DNA from 4 places in the Aquitalea sp. genome. Region 2 is predicted to be linked to each of the others. Evidence: predicted binding sites of a transcription regulator. Region 2 holds the regulator's gene; each other region holds the start of a gene.

Region 1 (4,166 bases), on a different contig from region 2:
AATTGACGGCGCAGCCACCACCAGCTCAGGCCACCAGCCAGCAGCGTTAGCAGCAAGGTCAGGCCAAACAGCTGGCGCTGCAGGGTGCGAATGGGGGCAAAGGCTTCTTCTGCCGGTAGTACCGACTGCATCAGCCAGCCGGTGGACTTGATCTGTACGCTGGAGGACAGCTCCAGTACCCCGCGTGAACTCATGGCCACACCAGAGCCTTCTTCGCCATTGATATAGCGGTCGTATACCGGGTTGACGCCAGGCGGTGGGCCGGGATTGAGCAGGCGCTGCTTGTCCGACGACATGATGTAGCGGCGGCTTTGCGGCGAGGTGATGAAAAAGCTGCCAGTGACACCATATCTGGCCGAGCTGATGTCATCCAGGAAATTGGGCTGTGCCAGATTGGTCACGCCCATGATCATGCCCACCATTTCGCCTTTGTCATCCAGCAGCGGTTCCAGCATGGAAATCACCGGCTTGCCGGTGTGCAGCCCTTGCATGGGCTCGGTGATATGGCGCCCACCTTGCCGCATGGCTTGTTGGAAGAATGCGCGGTCAGCATAGGAACGACCATTGCGGCCCAGGCTCTCGGGTATGCTGGCTTTCACCATGCCGTTTTTGTCCAGCACCATCACGCCCCAGTTGAACATCATCAGCAAAATGGGGCGGCGCAGCAGTTCGGGCTGGATGGCTGCGGTGCTTAGCGGTTTGTTCTTGAACTGCTCGGTGAGAGACTGCAGCGCCAGTACGCGCTCCCTGACCGAGCGGTCCACTTCGCGTGCGGCCAGTGACACGGTGGAAAACTGCTGGGCCGAGATGGTGGCTTCCATCTGCTGGCGCAGACTGTGGCTGATCAGCAAGGTGGCCAGCCATAGGGTGACGACCAGTGCCAGCAGCATGCCAAGGGTAATGCGGGTGCGCAGGGAGCTCCTGCCATGTGGGGGAAGTTGCGTGCTCATGATTCCGGTTGCTGCCTGCGGGTGATGCTTGTTGTCAGCATAGCGGAGGCCATGCGCGCTGTGTGTCCTCTTGTCAGACAAAACCGACAAAGTCTGAGGCGGATCAAGCTTATGACAAGCTGGGCGAGCCTGCGCACCAGGCCCGACCAGCGCAGGATGGAATTACCAGTTGGTTTCGCGGTCCGGCGTAGCGGTGATCTGGTGGATGGTCAGGTCGGCACCGTTGAATTCTTCTTCTTCATCCAGGCGGATGCCCACGGTCTTGCGCAGCAGTGCATACACGGCATAGCCACCGCCAAAGCCGATGGCAATGCCGGCAACCGTACCCAGCAACTGGGACACCAGGCTGACACCACCCAGCCCGCCCAGTGCGCTCTGGCCAAAAATACCGGCGGCAACGCCGCCCCAGGCACCACAGATGCCATGCAGCGGCCATACCCCTAGCACATCATCAATTTTCCAGCGGTTCTGGGTCTGGGTAAACAGCCAGACAAACATGCCGCCGGCCACCAGGCCCACTACCAGCGCACCCAGCGGATGCATGATGTCCGAACCGGCGCACACCGCCACCAGGCCGGCCAGCGGGCCGTTGTGAATGAAGCCGGGGTCGTTCTTGCCTGCCCACATGGCGCTGAGGGTGCCGCCCACCATGGCCATCAGCGAGTTGATGGCCACCAGGCCGGAAATGCCGTCCAGACGCTGGGCGCTCATCACATTGAAGCCGAACCAGCCAACAATCAGAATCCACGCGCCCAGCGCCAGAAACGGAATGGAAGAGGGCGGATGGGCGGAGATGCGGCCTTCCTTGCTGTAACGGCCACGACGTGCACCCAGGTTGAGCACGGCAGCCAGGCCGATCCAGCCGCCCACCGCATGCACTACCACCGAACCGGCAAAGTCATGGAAGGGCTGGCCGAAACTGTGGCTCAGCCAGTCCTGTACGCCGTAATGGTTGTTCCAGGCAATGCCTTCGAAAAAGGGATATACCAGCCCCACCAGCAAAAAGGTGGCAGCCGACTGCGGGTGGAATTTGGCGCGCTCGGCAATGCCGCCCGACACAATGGCCGGAATGGCCGCGGCAAAGGTCAGCAGGAAGAAGAACTTTACCAGCTCGTAGCCGTGGTGCTCGGCGATATGGCGGGCATCACCCAGGAAGTTGACGCCGTAGGCCACGGTATAGCCGACAAAGAAGTAGGCAATAGCAGAGACGGCAAAGTCGGTGAGAATCTTCACCAGGGCATTGACCTGGTTTTTCTTGCGCACGGTGCCCAGTTCCAGAAAGGCGAATCCAGCGTGCATGGCCAGAATCATGATGGCCCCGAGCAGCAGAAACAGTACGTCTGATGGCGAGTTGGCAGTTGGCATGGCGAGTCCCGTTGTTGTCGGCTTTTGTTGCCTCCTTAAAGCAAGCGCAGTGCCAGCTGGGGCAAGATCGCACCAGCTTGGGCTGTTCGTGCACGAAAATGGCCGCAGTCAGCCCGTTTTTGGGGAGATGCAGTGCGGGCTGTGGTGATGCAAAACGGTGCGCATGCACCAAAACGGGGTTTGCATTGTGTTTTGTGCTGCTGTTTGGTGCATGGTGCTTGCTGCCATCGGTATCAGTGCAGCTTGACCTGTGGCTGGGTACGCCGGCTGAGCAGGCGTCCGGCGGCTGTCAGCAGGGTGGGGAGCCAGCCAAACAGGCTCAGTTGGTGTCGGTGATACAGCGACAGATACATCAGCCGGGCAAACTGGCCGTGGACAAACAGGCTGCGGCGCGACAGTGCACTCATCAGACTGCCCACCGTGCTGTAGCGGCCCAGCGAAATCAGCGATCCCAGATCACGGTAATGAAATGCCCGCAACGGCTTTCCCGCCAGCAGGCAGCGGACATTGTGGAACAGCAGATCCGCCTGCTGGCTGGCAGCCTGCGCGCGTGGCGGCACCCAGCCCTGGCGGTCCGGGCAGGCGGCGCAGTCGCCCAGGGCAAATACGTTTTCATCCAGCGTGGTCTGCAGCGTGGGGCGAACCAGTAGCTGATTAAGGCGATTGCTTTCCAGCCCTGCCAGTCCGGCCAGAAATGCCGGAGCCTGCACCCCGGCGGCCCAGACTACCAGTTCCGACGCAATGCACTGGCCGCTGGCGGTATGCACTGCACCATCCCTGACTACACTGACGCGCTCGCCACACAGCACCCGCACCTGCATTTCCTGCAATTGGCGCTGCGCCTTGGCGGCAATGGCAGGCGGCAGGGCCGGCAGGATGCGCGGTCCGGCCTCGATCAGGGTGAGGCGGATGTCACGATCCGGATTGATGTTTTCCCGGCCATGCGCCACCAGCTCGCGCGTGGTGTTACGCAGCTCGGCCGCCAGCTCCACCCCGGTGGCTCCGGCCCCGATGATGGTGAGCTGCAGCTGCTCGGGCCGCAGAGGGCCTGGCTGCAGGCTGGCACGGATGCAGGCGTTCACCAGTTGGCGGTGGAAGCGGCTGGCATCATCCGGGGTGTTAAGGCAGATCGCATGTTCGGCCACGCCGGGCGTGCCGAAGTCATTGGTGGCACTGCCTACGGCCAGCACCAGGATGTCGTAGTCCAGCTGTCTGGCCGGAATCAGCGGCTGGCCCTGTTCATCCGCCGTGGCAGCGATATGGATGCGGCGTTGCTGGCGGTCCAGATCCTGCATGCGGCCCAGACAAAAGCGGAAACCGTGGCGTTTGGCCTGGGCCAGGTAGTCCAGCGCTTCCCGGTGCGGGTTCATGCTGCCGGCAGCAATTTCGTGTAGCAGCGGTTTCCAGATGTGGGTGCGTGCGGCATCCACCAGCGTGATGTCCAGGCGCTTATCCTTACGCGCCAGGCGTCCCAGGCGGCTGGCCAGTGCCAGGCCACCGGCACCGCCTCCGACAATGACGATTTTTTTGCTGTGCTGTAGCATTTGCTGCTCCCTTGCCAGTGCCTGGCTGTTGCTTCCATTCATGCACCAAGTTGTGATATGGACAGACTGGCAATGCTGGCGTGATGGTTGGATAGGTAATGAATGCAGGCTACTTTGCCTGTGCCATTGCGCCAGTCGCAAACGATATAAATTCAGCACATTGTGAGTTTGAGGAAGAATGTATGCGGAAACGACTACCCGGTATCGAGGCGCTGCAGGCGCTGGAGTGCGCCGCTCGCCACCAGAGCTTTACGCGTGCCGCCGAGGAACTGGCACTTACCCAGAGCGCGGTGTGCAAGCAGATTGC
Region 2 (4,166 bases):
CAAGCGCGAACTTGACCCCAACAAGCCCGAGGTCGTGGCCGATAACGTCATGGCCACCCGCTTCGACCCCAAGGGAATGTTGCAGGAAAAACTGATTGCCAGCCGCATGTGGCAATACCCTGACCGCACCGAATCATATTTCGAGGCACCAGACCTGCAAAGCTACAAGAACGGCACACTGGCCTATCACGCCATCGGTGAGAGCGGTCGGTACAACAGCAAGACAAAGCAGGTGCTGTTCGACAAGAAAGTCACACTGATCCAGCCTGCCACCGGTACCCAACAGGAAACCCGTGTGCTCAGCAGCAATATGCGCATCGACACCGTACGCCATATCGCCCAGTCCGCGGCATTGAGCCACTTCTACTACGGCAAGTCGACCGGCAGCGCCGTCGGCTTCATCTACGAACAGCAGGCCGGCCAGTTGCAGCTGCTGTCCAATGCAAAGGTCACTTATGAAAAATAACTGCCGCCGCTTCATCCGGCTGGCCTGGCTGGCCCTAGGCCTGTGCGCCCTCCAGACTGCCCATGCCGAAAAGACTGACCGCGACAAACCCATCGAAATCAGTGCCGACCGCGGCAATCTCGATCAGCTCAAGGGCGTCACGGTATGGCAGGGCAATGTCATCATCATTCAGGGTACACTCAAGCTGAATGCCGACCGCGCCACCGTCACCCAGGACAAGCAGGGGAACCAGACCATGCAGGCCACCGGCCGCCAAGTTGTCTTCCGCCAGAAAATGGATGGCAAGAACGAATGGATCGAAGGCCAGGCCAACCAGTTGGACTACAACACCGTCACCCACGCCGCAGTGCTGACCGGCAACGCCCGCGTCAAGCGTGGCAACGACTTGGTCATCGGCAATGTGATTACCTACAACACCGAAACCGAAATGTATGACGTCAGCAGCGGGGCCAGCAGCAATGGTGGCCGTGTCACTGCCATCATCCAGCCCAAGCCCAGGGACAACACCCCTGCCGCCAAAAAAACCGACGGAAGCGCGCAATGAGCGGCCCCAGCATCCTTAAAGTGGAGCGGCTGAAAAAGCGCTTCAAGAAACGCACGGTGGTCAAAGACGTCGCCTTGCAGATCCAGAGTGGAGAAGTCATCGGTTTGCTTGGCCCGAACGGTGCCGGCAAAACCACCAGCTTTTACATGATTGTCGGACTGATCGGTGCCGATGAAGGCGAAATCACGCTGGATGGCAGCAGCATCACCCATCTGCCCATCCATCAGCGCGCCCGCCTTGGCCTGGGTTATCTGCCGCAGGAAGCCTCCATTTTCCGCAAGATGACGGTAGAGGAAAACATTACCGCAGTGCTGGAAATTGCCGGTTACAAGGGCGACAAGCTGGAGAAGGAACTGAGCCTGCTGCTGGACGACCTCAACATCGCTCACCTGCGCGAAAGCAATGCGCTGGCCCTGTCCGGCGGCGAGCGACGCCGGGTGGAAATTGCCCGGGTACTGGCCACCCGCCCACGCTTCATCCTGCTGGACGAACCCTTTGCCGGTGTCGACCCGATTGCCGTGATCGACATCCAGAAAATCATCACTTTCCTGCAACAGCGTGGCATCGGCGTACTGATAACCGACCACAATGTCCGGGAAACCCTGCGCATCTGCGACCGGGCCTACATCATCAGCGATGGCTCGGTACTGGCATCCGGCGAACCGGAAGAACTGGTCAACAACGAGAAAGTGCGCCAGGTCTACCTGGGCGAGCACTTCCACCTGTAAACCATGAAACAGTCATTACAGCTCCGGGTTTCACAGCAACTCACCCTCACTCCACAACTGCAGCAGTCGATCAAGCTGCTGCAGCTGTCCACGCTTGACCTGCAAACCGAGGTAGAGCGCTTCCTTCTGGACAACCCCATGCTGGAACGCGGCGACGACCTGCCCGCGCAGGAAGGCCCCGCCACCGAGTCCGCCAGCAGCAACGAAGAATCAACCACCCCCACATCCGACAGCAGCGACAATGACAGCCACAGCGAAAGCAGCGGCGAGCTGACCGACTGGGGCAGTGGCAGCCGGCGCAACGACGGTGACGATGAGTTCGACCCCATGCTGAATGTCCCCTGCCCGGTCAGCCTGCGCCAACATCTGCTGGCCCAGTTGGGGGAGCTGACGCTGCCCACCAGGGATCAGGCCATCGTACAGCTGCTGATTGAAGAACTGGACGATAACGGCTTTCTCACCATCGACATGGAAGAACTGGCCAGCAATCTGCCGCTGGAACTGGAACTGGAATGCGACGAACTGATGGTTGGCCTGCGCCTGCTGCAGCAGTTCGACCCTGCAGGCATTGCCGCACGCAGCCTTGCCGAATCACTCAGCCTGCAGCTGGCTCGCCTGCCGCACCAAGAGCCTGGCCATGCCCTGGCATGCAAGATCGTGGCAGAGCACCTCAGCTTGCTCGGCAATCGGGACTACACCCGCCTCAAGCGCATACTGGGCGCGGATGACGAAGCCATCCGCCAGGCACAGCAACTGATCGCCCGACTGACTCCCCACCCCGCCGCCGGTTTCGGCGGCGAAGACGTGCACTATGTCATCCCGGATGTCACCGTACGCAAACGCCGCGGCCACTGGGTGGCCGAACTCAATAACGGGGCGGTACCGCGCTTACGCGTCAACCAGCTGTACGCCCAGATGCTGTCGGAAAACCGCAGCGCAGCAGGCGAACTGACCGGTCGCCTGCAAGAAGCCAAGTGGCTGGTCAAGAACATCCAGCAACGATTTGACACCATTCTGAAAGTGTCAGAAGCTATAGTCGAAAGGCAACAAGCGTTCTTTGAACACGGTGAAGTGGCCATGCGCCCGCTTATCCTGCGTGACATTGCAGACGAGCTGGGATTGCATGAATCCACGGTGTCACGCGTCACCACCCAGAAATACCTGCTCTGCCCTCGCGGCCTGTTCGAACTGAAATACTTTTTCGGCAGCGCACTGGAAACCGACAGCGGCGGCGAATGCTCAGCCACCGCCATCAAGGCCCATATCCGTCGCATGATCGATGGTGAGAACACAGCCAAGCCGCTTTCGGACAGCGCCATTGCCGACGAACTGGGCAAGCAAGGGATACAGGTTGCAAGACGCACCGTTGCGAAGTATCGTGAAGCTATGCAGATACCGCCGGTCAATCTGCGCAAGGCACTGTAAAGCGTGTCTTGAAGAATATCCGCTCGCCCGGCCGACCCGACCGGGCAGTCAACACAAGAAGGAGTTAGGGTATGAACCTCAAAGTAACCGGTCTCCACCTCGAAGTAACCCCGGCAATCCGTGAATTTCTGGAAAGCAAGCTGGAACGTATCACCCGCCATGTCGATCACGTGATCGACGTCACCGTCACCCTGTCGGTGGACAAGCTGGTACAGAAAGCGGAAGTCAACGTTCATCTTTCCGGCAAGGATATCCACGTAGAAGCCACCGACTCCGACATGTACGCTGCCATCGATGCGCTGATGGACAAGCTGGATCGACAGGTACTCAAGCACAAGGAAAAACAGAGCGAACACCGCGCAACTCCGCAAGTTCAGCCGGAAGCATCCCTGTAATCACCTGACCGACGATGCGGGAACCCACGGGTTCCCGTTTTTATTTGCACGGAGCCTTTTTCATTTTGATGAAGGCAACGTAGAATTGGCCAGTTTTTGTAGCCGTGTGCATACATTCCTATGAGCCTGATTGGCAAAATCCTGACACAGGACCACATTCTTCCGGACCTGGATGTCGCCAGCAAGAAACGTGTCTTCGAGCAGGTGGGCCTCCTTATCGAAAATACCCACGGCATTGCGCGCAGTGAAATTTTCGACTGCCTGTTTGCCCGGGAAAAACTGGGCTCCACCGGCCTGGGCCAGGGCGTGGCCATTCCGCATGGCCGGGCCAGAGGGCTCAAGGAAGCTGCAGGCGTGTTCATCCGCCTGAAAAACCCCATTCCTTTCGATGCCCCGGACGGCAAGCCCGTGCAAAGCCTGTTTGTACTGCTGGTTCCGGAGCAGGCAACTGATCTGCATCTGCAGGTTCTGTCAGAACTGGCCCAGCTTTTCTCCAGCAAACAATTGCGTGAGCAACTGCTGAGTGCGCCATCGCGTGCCGATCTATACCAGCTGCTTACCGGATGGAATACCAACAATGCCTAGCATTACCGTGCGCCGGTTGTATC
Region 3 (4,166 bases), on a different contig from region 2:
GCAAGTCTTTCAGCCCGCGACGCAGGCTGAGGTTTTTCAATTGGATCATGTCGGGTTTCTGCGCGGCACAGCGCGCTGTGCCGACGGGATATTAAGCAGCGGGAAGGGTGGACAGATCCCAGCGCGGTTTGATGGAGTAGCTGCCCGGTGCGGTGGCGTGTTTCAGGCGCATGGCACCGGCAAAGGCAATCATGGCACCATTGTCGGTGCACAGCGCCAGCGGCGGGTAGTACACCTCCAGCTTGCGGCGGCTGGCGGCCTGATCCAGCGCGGCACGCAGCTGTTTGTTGGCACCGACACCGCCGGCTACCACCAGCTTTTTCATGCCGCTCTGTTTCAGCGCCTTGAGCGATTTGCTGACCAGCACCTCGACAATGGCTTCCTGGAAGGCGCGGCAAATGTCCTTGCGGGTTTGCTCGTCAATCTGGCCGTGCTCGGCCTCCACTTGCTTGCTCAGGGTGAGCACGGCGGTTTTCAGGCCGGAGAAGCTCATGTCCAGGTTGTCACTGTGCAGCATGGGGCGCGGCAGGTTGAAGCGTGTCGGGTCGCCTTCTTCTGCCAGGCGTGACAGCAGCGGGCCGCCGGGGTAGGGCAGGCCCAGCAGCTTTGCCGTCTTGTCAAAGGCTTCGCCGGCGGCGTCGTCCAGCGTTTCGCCCAGCACTTCATACTGGCCGATCCCATGCACTGCCATCAGCTGGGTGTGGCCGCCGGAAACCAGCAAGGCAATGAAGGGGAATTCCGGGCGCGGGTCGGCCAGCAGCGGCGACAACAAATGACCTTCCAGATGATGCACGCCAATCACCGGAATGTTCAGGCCGAAGGCCAGCGCATTGGCCACACTTGCCCCCACCATCAGCGCACCGCCAAGGCCGGGGCCCTGGGTGTAGGCAATGGCATCCACATCGGCCAGGGTTTTGCCGGCGTCGGCCAGGCAGGCTTCGGTGAGCGGGATGACGCGGCGGATATGGTCGCGGCTGGCCAGTTCTGGCACCACGCCACCGTATTCGGCGTGCATGGCCATTTGCGTATGCAGTTGGTGGGCAACCAGGCCCGCCGTGAGGTCGTACAGTGCAACGCCGGTTTCGTCGCACGATGATTCGATTCCAAGTACCAGCATGATGGCTTTATAACAGGGCAATCTTTCCATTTTACCGGCTAATCTTTGTCTGCCCAAATCGGGAATGATAGTCTGTGGCGATCTGGCGCATCAGCGCGCAACAAAACATGAAGGGACAGGCAGTGAAAGCAAGGCTGAAATGGGTGGATGGCGTGTGTTTCATGGGTGAGAGCGGCAGCGGTCACGCGGTGGTGATGGATGGAGCGCCGGAAGGCGGTGGTCGCAATCTGGGCCCGCGACCAATGGAATTGCTGTTGCTGGGGACTGCCGGCTGCACCAGCTATGACGTGATTTCCATCCTGAAGAAGTCGCGCCAGCAGGTGACGGACTGCTGGGTGGAAATGGAAGCCGAACGAGCCGATACCGAACCCAAGGTGTTCACCAAAATCCATTTTCATTTTGTGGTGACCGGGCGTGAACTGAAGCCGGAAGTGGTGGAACGTGCCATCAAGCTGTCGGCAGAAAAATACTGCTCGGCTTCCATCATGCTGGGCAAGACCGCTGACATTACGCACGATTTTGAGGTGCGCGCCGACTGAGCCAGCGCCAGGGCGTGCAGTGTGCCCTTTGTTATCAGATAAGGCCGCCGATGCCATCAGGTGTCGGCGGCCTTGTTTTTGCCGGTGGCGGCAGCCGGTAATGAGCGGCGGCAAAACTTGCCGCTCTGTGCAGCCCAGTCTGGTGATGGATGGGGTGTTGCATGTGTTTCAGTCAATAAAATCAGGCATCTACGGGTTTTTCCATTGCTGGCATGATTCCTGCTATGGATCGGGACGCATCCAGGGAGAAACGGTCATGTTGGACAAGATTGGCAAGGAATTCGATTTTCAGCAGCGAGCGCTGAATCTGCGCGCTTACCGCCAGGAAGTCATTGCCAGCAATATCGCCAACGCCGATACCCCCAATTACAAGGCTGTGGATTTCGATTTCAAGCAGGCATTGCAGTCGGCACAGGGTGGTCAGAGCAAGCTGGCGATGAATGTGACCGATGCCCGTCATTTGCCGGGCGATGCTGCTGGTGCTGCCGGCAAGCCCTCGGTGCAGTATCGCAATGCCGTGCAGCAAAGCCTGGACGGTAACACGGTGGACATGGATGTGGAGCGTGCGGCCTTTGCTGATAACGCGCTGCAGTACCAGTCCACGCTCACTTTCCTGAGCAAGCGTATTTCCAGCCTGAACAGCGCCATTACCGGAGGTCAGTAAGCATGTCGCTAGCCAATATCTTTGCCATTTCCGGTTCTGCGCTGACGGCACAATCCATGCGGCTTAACGTAGTGGCCAGCAATATTGCCAATGCGGAAAGCGCCACCAGCTCCACGGGTCAGCCCTACAAGGGGCGCCATGTGGTATTTACCGCATTGCCGGTGAATGCATCGCAGCCGCAGGTGGCTGGCGTGCGGGTGACTTCCATCGTGGAAGACCAGACGCCACCGCGCCTGAAGTATGACCCCAGCAACCCTCTGGCGGACGAGAAGGGTTATGTGAACATGCCCAATGTCAATCCGGTCGAGGAAATGTCAGACATGATTTCCGCTTCGCGCTCGTATCAGACCAATGTGGAAATGATGAATACCGCCAAGAGCCTGCTGCAGAAAACCCTGCAGCTGGGCCAGTGATGAAAGGCCAGTGCCATGACCAGCTCGGTTAATTCCTCGTCCAATCCGTATGCAGTACTGAATGGCAGCTCCAGTGGTGCCACCGGTACCAGCTCGACCAATGCCAACACTGACACCAGTGCGCAGGGGATTCAGGACCGTTTCCTGAAGCTGCTGGTAACCCAGCTGCAGGCACAGGATCCGATGAATCCGATGGACAACAGCCAGATCACCAGTCAGATGGCGCAGATCAGCCAGGTTTCCGGCATGCAGACCCTGAACACCGCCATGCAGAGCCTGGTGCAGTCGCAGGCAGCCAATCAGTCGCTGATGGCGGCTTCCATGATTGGCAAGCAGGCGCTGGTGCCTGGCAGTGCGCTCAATATGACCAGTGGCAGCTCGGTGCAGGGTGCGGTAAGCCTCAGTGGTGCTGCCACCGACTACACCGTCAGCATCAAGGATGCCAACGGCAATGTGGTGGATACGCTTACGGTGAAGAGCCCAAGCACGGGTCTGAATTCCTTCAATTGGGATGGCAAGGATGCCAATGGCAATCAGTTGCCCAGCGGCAAATACACTTTCAGCGCACAGGCTACCAGCGCCAGTAGCACGGCAGTCACGGCAACGCCCTATGCCAATCAGGCGGTGACCGCAGTCAGCTGGGCTAGCGGTTCGCCGCAGCTGATCATGAAGGACGGTACCAGCGTCGGCTTGGCCAACGTGGCGCAGTTGTCTTAAATCCAGGTCATTAGTGCAATCAGGTTTCGGGGAGTAGCAACATGGGTTTTCAACAAGGTCTGAGTGGTCTGAATTCGGCATCCTCGCAGCTGGATACCATTGGCAACAACGTATCCAATGCCAGCACGGTGGGTTTCAAGAGTTCGCGTACCGAGTTCAGTGATCTGTTTTCCACCAGCTTTTACGGCGTAGCCAATACCAGTGCCGGTATCGGCTCGCAGGTGAATGCGGTGACCCAGTCTTTCAGTGCCGGCAACATCACGCCCACTGGCCGCAGCCTGGATCTGGCCATTAACAACAATGGCTTTTTCATCATGCGGCAGAACCCCACCTCCACCACCGGCTCGCTGGCCTATACCCGTAACGGCCAGTTCCAGGTGGACAAGGATGGTTACATCGTCAATGGCAACGATCGCCTGCAAGGCTGGATGGCCAATAACGGCGTGGTAACCCAGGGCCCGGTGACCGACCTCAAGCTGCAGACCAACCTGATTTCGCCGGCAGCCACCACCAAGGTCACCATGGGTGTCAACGTCGATTCGCGTCTGACCACGCCTACCGTCACCCCGCTGAATCCGACCAATACCAATACCTTCAACTGGTCCAATGCGGCACAGGTGTACGACAGCCTGGGTAATCAGCACAATCTGACCCTGTATTACGTCAAGGGAACGGCAACCGCCACTGGCACGCCGTGGACGGTGACTGCCTATGTG
Region 4 (4,166 bases), on a different contig from region 2:
TCTTCGGTGGCCCAGCCCATGGTGCTGTCGGAAACCCTGGGCGCGTTTCTGGAATCCGGCGGCTACGACCACCATCTGCGGGCGCTCAAGCGCCATTACGCCCAGCATGTGGAAAAAGTGCGTGGCCTGATTGCCCGTCACTTCCCGGCCGGCACCCGTGCCACGGACCCGGCGGGCGGCTTTCTGATCTGGCTGGAACTGCCGGAAGGCTGCGACAGCGTGGCGCTGTTTCATGCAGCCATTGCCGAGAACATCAGCATCATGCCCGGCCCGCTGTATTCACCCGGCGGCCGTTACCGCAATGCCATGCGCCTGTCCTGCTGCTATCCGCTGGACGAGCGCTATGTCGCCGCCCTCACCCGCGTGGGCATGCTGGTGCAACAGCAACTGGCGCAGCAAGGCGGCTGATATCGGCTTAGTGTCGTGGCTGCTGCCGCGTCTGGCTGGGGGTTTCGCCAAACAGGCGGCGATAGTCGTAGGTGAAATGGCTGGGACTGGCAAAACCCCAGTCTTCGGCCAGTTGCTGGATACTCTCCTGTCCGCTGACCGGTGAGCGCAGCAGGCGACGCACCTGATTAAGCCGGAGTGCGCGCAGGAAAGGCAGCGGACTCATGGCGGTGACTTCCTGAAAGCCGTTCTGCAAGGTGCGGCGTGTCACATGCAGCTCACGGCACAAGCCCTCCACGCTCAGCCAGTTCTGCGCCGGCTGCAAGGCCCGCTGGCGTGCCTGCTCCACCCATTGCCAGTGGCGCTGACTGCTGCCCTCACGCCGCAGCAATGGTTCTGCGGCAGACTGTGACAAGGCCAGCAGCAAGGCATCCACCGAACAATCCAGCAGTAATTGGCGGCCAATGCTGTCCGGCGTGTGCCGCGCCAGCGCCAGCAGTTCGGCAATCTGTCCGCACAGGGCCTGCTGCCTGTCTGGTGCCAGGCAGACCGCAGCCGTCTGCAGCCAGTGCGGCGGGAGGTCGCGGCCAAACAGCTCCAGATGGCGCTGCGCCAGTACCTGCTGTTCCAGCACGATGCCGTAAATGGTGAAGTCGTCCGGGGTGCGCAGGGTGAAGTCGGTGCCGCCCATGGCCACCAGCACGGCAGACGGCGGCACGCTGCGGCCATGAAAGCGCAGCCGCTCGCCACTACCGGGCGCGGGGATGCCAAACCAGATGGCCCCCTGCCACGGCTGGCATTGCTGGTAGGTTTCGCGGGCCGAGTATTCGCGGAACACCTGCAAGCGCCCCAGGCACAGCTCATCCAGCCGCCCGGAAAAACGGCCACAGGAGATCTGCGCGTAATCCTGCTGCCAGCCACTGATGAAGGCGGCCTGATCGGCAGCATCATCGGCCAGGCGGGTGACAAACTGCAGTGATAAGCCATGTGCCAGCGGGTCCATCTGCGGCTCCGTGAAATCGTTGATCCTGCAGATGATTAGCAAGAAGCACACCAGCCCTGATGGCGCTTTTCTGCGCCAGCGCTATCGTAAATCGGCAAATTCCCCGCCACGGTGCATGCGCGACAGCAGTATGCCTCATCACGGTGCCGGATTGGCGCAACAAGCCCGCCAGCACGCACCGTCAGCAATCATGGTCCGGGCACGACTCTTGCACTGCACCATCCAGCTGGCGTAGCTGCTGGCTTCAGCCGGGTTGGTGGACGGTTTTTCTTTTCCGATTTCCGATAACGCCGCCTGCACCTCTCTGCCTAGCATGCATCACAGGCCCCGGATGCCACCGCACCGGGCAGGGAGAAGTGATACCAAAAGGGAAATGTCATGAGCAGCAACAATCACGGCCTGGCGCGCAAGCTGGGCGGCTGGCAACTATGGGGGATCGCCGTCGGGCTGGTGATCTCGGGCGAATACTTTGGCTGGAGCTATGGCTGGGCCCAGGCCGGTACGCTGGGCTTTCTGCTCAGCTCCATCTTCGTGGCCATCATGTACACGGCCTTCATTTTCAGCTTTACCGAGCTGACCACCGCCATTCCACATGCCGGCGGCCCGTTTGCCTATGCGCGCCGCGCCTTTGGCCCGGTTGGCGGTTTTGTCGCCGGTTTTGCCACCTTGTGCGAATTCGTGTTTGCCCCGCCGGCCATCGCGCTGGCCATCGGTGCTTATCTGAACGTGCAGTTTCCCGAGCTGAGCGCCAAGTGGATTGCCTGCGGTGCCTACATCGTGTTCATGGCGCTGAATATCGTCGGTGTCAGCGTGGCCGCAGCGTTCGAGCTGGTAGTCACCCTGCTGGCCATTTTCGAATTGCTGCTGTTCATGGGCGTGGTGTCGCCGGGCTTTAGCTGGGACAACTTCACCCATCACGGCTGGGCCGGTAGCGACAGCTTCAGTCTGAGCGCCGTGGGTGGCATGTTTGCCGCCATTCCGTTTGCCATCTGGTTCTTCCTCGCCATCGAAGGCGCTGCCATGGCCGCCGAAGAAGCCAAGGACCCCAGCCGTACCATTCCGCGCGCCTATGTGGCCGGCATCCTCACCCTGGTGGCACTGGCCATGGGCGTGATGATCATGGCCGGTGGTGCCGGTGACTGGAGCAAGCTGGCCAATATCAACGACCCGCTGCCGCAGGCGATGAAGCTGATCGTGGGCAGCAACAGCGGCTGGCTGCACATGCTGGTATGGCTGGGCCTGCTGGGCCTGATTGCCAGCTTCCACGGCATCATCATGGGCTATTCGCGCCAGATCTTCGCGCTGGCCCGTGCCGGTTACCTGCCGCCGATGCTGGCGGTGATCCACCCGCGCTTCAAGACGCCGCATCGCGCCATCATCGTGGGCGGCCTTATCGGCATTGCCGCCATTTTCAGTGACGACCTGATCCAGATCGCCGGTCAGCCGCTGACCGCCAACATCGTCACCCTGTCGGTATTCGGTGCCATCGTGATGTACATCGTGTCCATGCTGGCGCTGTTCAAGCTGCGCCGCAGCGAACCCACCCTGGCCCGTCCGTTCAGCGCACCGGCCTACCCGCTGCTGCCCGGCCTGGCACTGGCCTGCGCCGTGGTCTGCCTGGTGGCCATGATCTGGTACAACCAGCTACTGGCACTGATTTTTGCCGGCAGCCTGGCCGTGGCCTATGCCTACTACCTGCTCACCCACCGCCAGCGCGCGGCAGCCGCCAGTGATCATCTGCTGGAAGGTGGCGATGCCATCACGCTGAAACCTGCTGTAGCCCGCAGCGAATAAGAGAGAGGCGGGGTGTGCCCGGCACACCCCGGTAAACCATGTCCTACGCCATCACCATCGGCCCGCGCCGTTACCGCTTCGACGACCTGAAAACCCTGCTGGCCCGCGCCACACCGCTGCGTTCTGGCGACCAGCTGGCCGGGATTGCCGCCAGCAGCGCCGAAGAGCGGGTGGCGGCACAAATGTGTCTGGCCGACGTGCCACTCACCACCTTCCTGCAAGAGCTGCTGATTCCTTACGAGCAGGACGAAGTCAGCCGCCTGATCATCGACAGCCACGACGCCCACGCCTTTGCCCCCATCAGCCACCTGACGGTTGGCGGCCTGCGCGACTGGCTGCTGTCCGATGCAGCCAATAGCAGCACGCTGGCGGCAGTGGCACCCGGCCTGACGCCGGAAATGGTGTCCGCCGTCAGCAAGCTGATGCGCAACCAGGACCTGGTGTGGGTGGCCAGCAAATGCCGGGTGATCACCCGCTTTCGCAATACCCAGGGCCTGCCCGGCCACATGGGCGTGCGGCTGCAGCCCAACCATCCCACCGACGACGCACGCGGCATTGCCGCCGCCATGCTGGACGGCCTGCTGTACGGCGCGGGCGATGCGGTGATCGGCATCAATCCGGCCAGCGACAGCCCGGAAGCCATCCACACCATGCTGGCGATGATGGACGAAGTGCGCCAGCGCTATGCCATTCCCACCCAAAGCTGTGTACTCACCCACGTTACCAGCACGCTGGAGCTGATCCAGCGCGGCGCGCCGGTGGATCTGGTGTTTCAGTCCATTGCCGGTACGGAACAAGCCAATAGCGGCTTCGGCATCAACCTGGCGGTACTGGGCGAAGCGCAGCAGGCCGCACTGGAGCTGCGCCGCGGCACGGTAGGCGACAATGTGATGTATTTCGAAACCGGCCAGGGCAGCGCGCTGTCGGCCAATGCCCACTGGGACGTGGACCAGCAAAGCTGCGAAGTGCGCGCCTATGCGGT

The links. Region 2 encodes sigma-54, which starts transcription at its own class of promoters, with help from an activator protein. Its sites were predicted from a motif close to CTGGCACGCTTCATGCTT; they were not measured.
Region 1: the regulator sigma-54 is predicted to act here: its motif matches at 2,354-2,371, upstream of QVF59_RS09725 (ammonium transporter).
Region 3: the regulator sigma-54 is predicted to act here: its motif matches at 1,864-1,881, upstream of flgB (flagellar basal body rod protein FlgB).
Region 4: the regulator sigma-54 is predicted to act here: its motif matches at 1,494-1,511, upstream of eat (ethanolamine permease).

The regions. Positions count from the first base shown of each region.
Region 1 covers NZ_JASLFG010000029.1:80,910-85,075, forward strand. The annotation lists gene QVF59_RS09720 (bifunctional diguanylate cyclase/phosphodiesterase) at 1-950, opposite strand, end outside; gene QVF59_RS09725 (ammonium transporter) at 1,113-2,315, opposite strand; gene QVF59_RS09730 (NAD(P)/FAD-dependent oxidoreductase) at 2,549-3,859, opposite strand; gene gcvA (transcriptional regulator GcvA) at 4,042-4,166, shown strand, end outside.
Region 2 covers NZ_JASLFG010000055.1:30,024-34,189, reverse strand. The annotation lists gene lptC (LPS export ABC transporter periplasmic protein LptC) at 1-466, shown strand, start outside; gene lptA (lipopolysaccharide transport periplasmic protein LptA) at 456-1,010, shown strand; gene lptB (LPS export ABC transporter ATP-binding protein) at 1,007-1,738, shown strand; gene QVF59_RS18205 (RNA polymerase factor sigma-54) at 1,742-3,163, shown strand; gene hpf (ribosome hibernation-promoting factor, HPF/YfiA family) at 3,235-3,558, shown strand; gene ptsN (PTS IIA-like nitrogen regulatory protein PtsN) at 3,679-4,143, shown strand; gene hprK (HPr(Ser) kinase/phosphatase) at 4,136-4,166, shown strand, end outside.
Region 3 covers NZ_JASLFG010000003.1:113,841-118,006, reverse strand. The annotation lists gene QVF59_RS01305 (ATP-binding cassette domain-containing protein) at 1-49, opposite strand, end outside; gene tsaD (tRNA (adenosine(37)-N6)-threonylcarbamoyltransferase complex transferase subunit TsaD) at 92-1,117, opposite strand; gene QVF59_RS01295 (OsmC family protein) at 1,240-1,656, shown strand; gene flgB (flagellar basal body rod protein FlgB) at 1,913-2,320, shown strand; gene flgC (flagellar basal body rod protein FlgC) at 2,323-2,733, shown strand; gene QVF59_RS01280 (flagellar hook assembly protein FlgD) at 2,749-3,450, shown strand; gene flgE (flagellar hook protein FlgE) at 3,492-4,166, shown strand, end outside.
Region 4 covers NZ_JASLFG010000042.1:5,057-9,222, reverse strand. The annotation lists gene QVF59_RS15060 (aminotransferase-like domain-containing protein) at 1-408, shown strand, start outside; gene QVF59_RS15055 (helix-turn-helix domain-containing protein) at 416-1,390, opposite strand; gene eat (ethanolamine permease) at 1,769-3,184, shown strand; gene QVF59_RS15045 (ethanolamine ammonia-lyase subunit EutB) at 3,223-4,166, shown strand, end outside.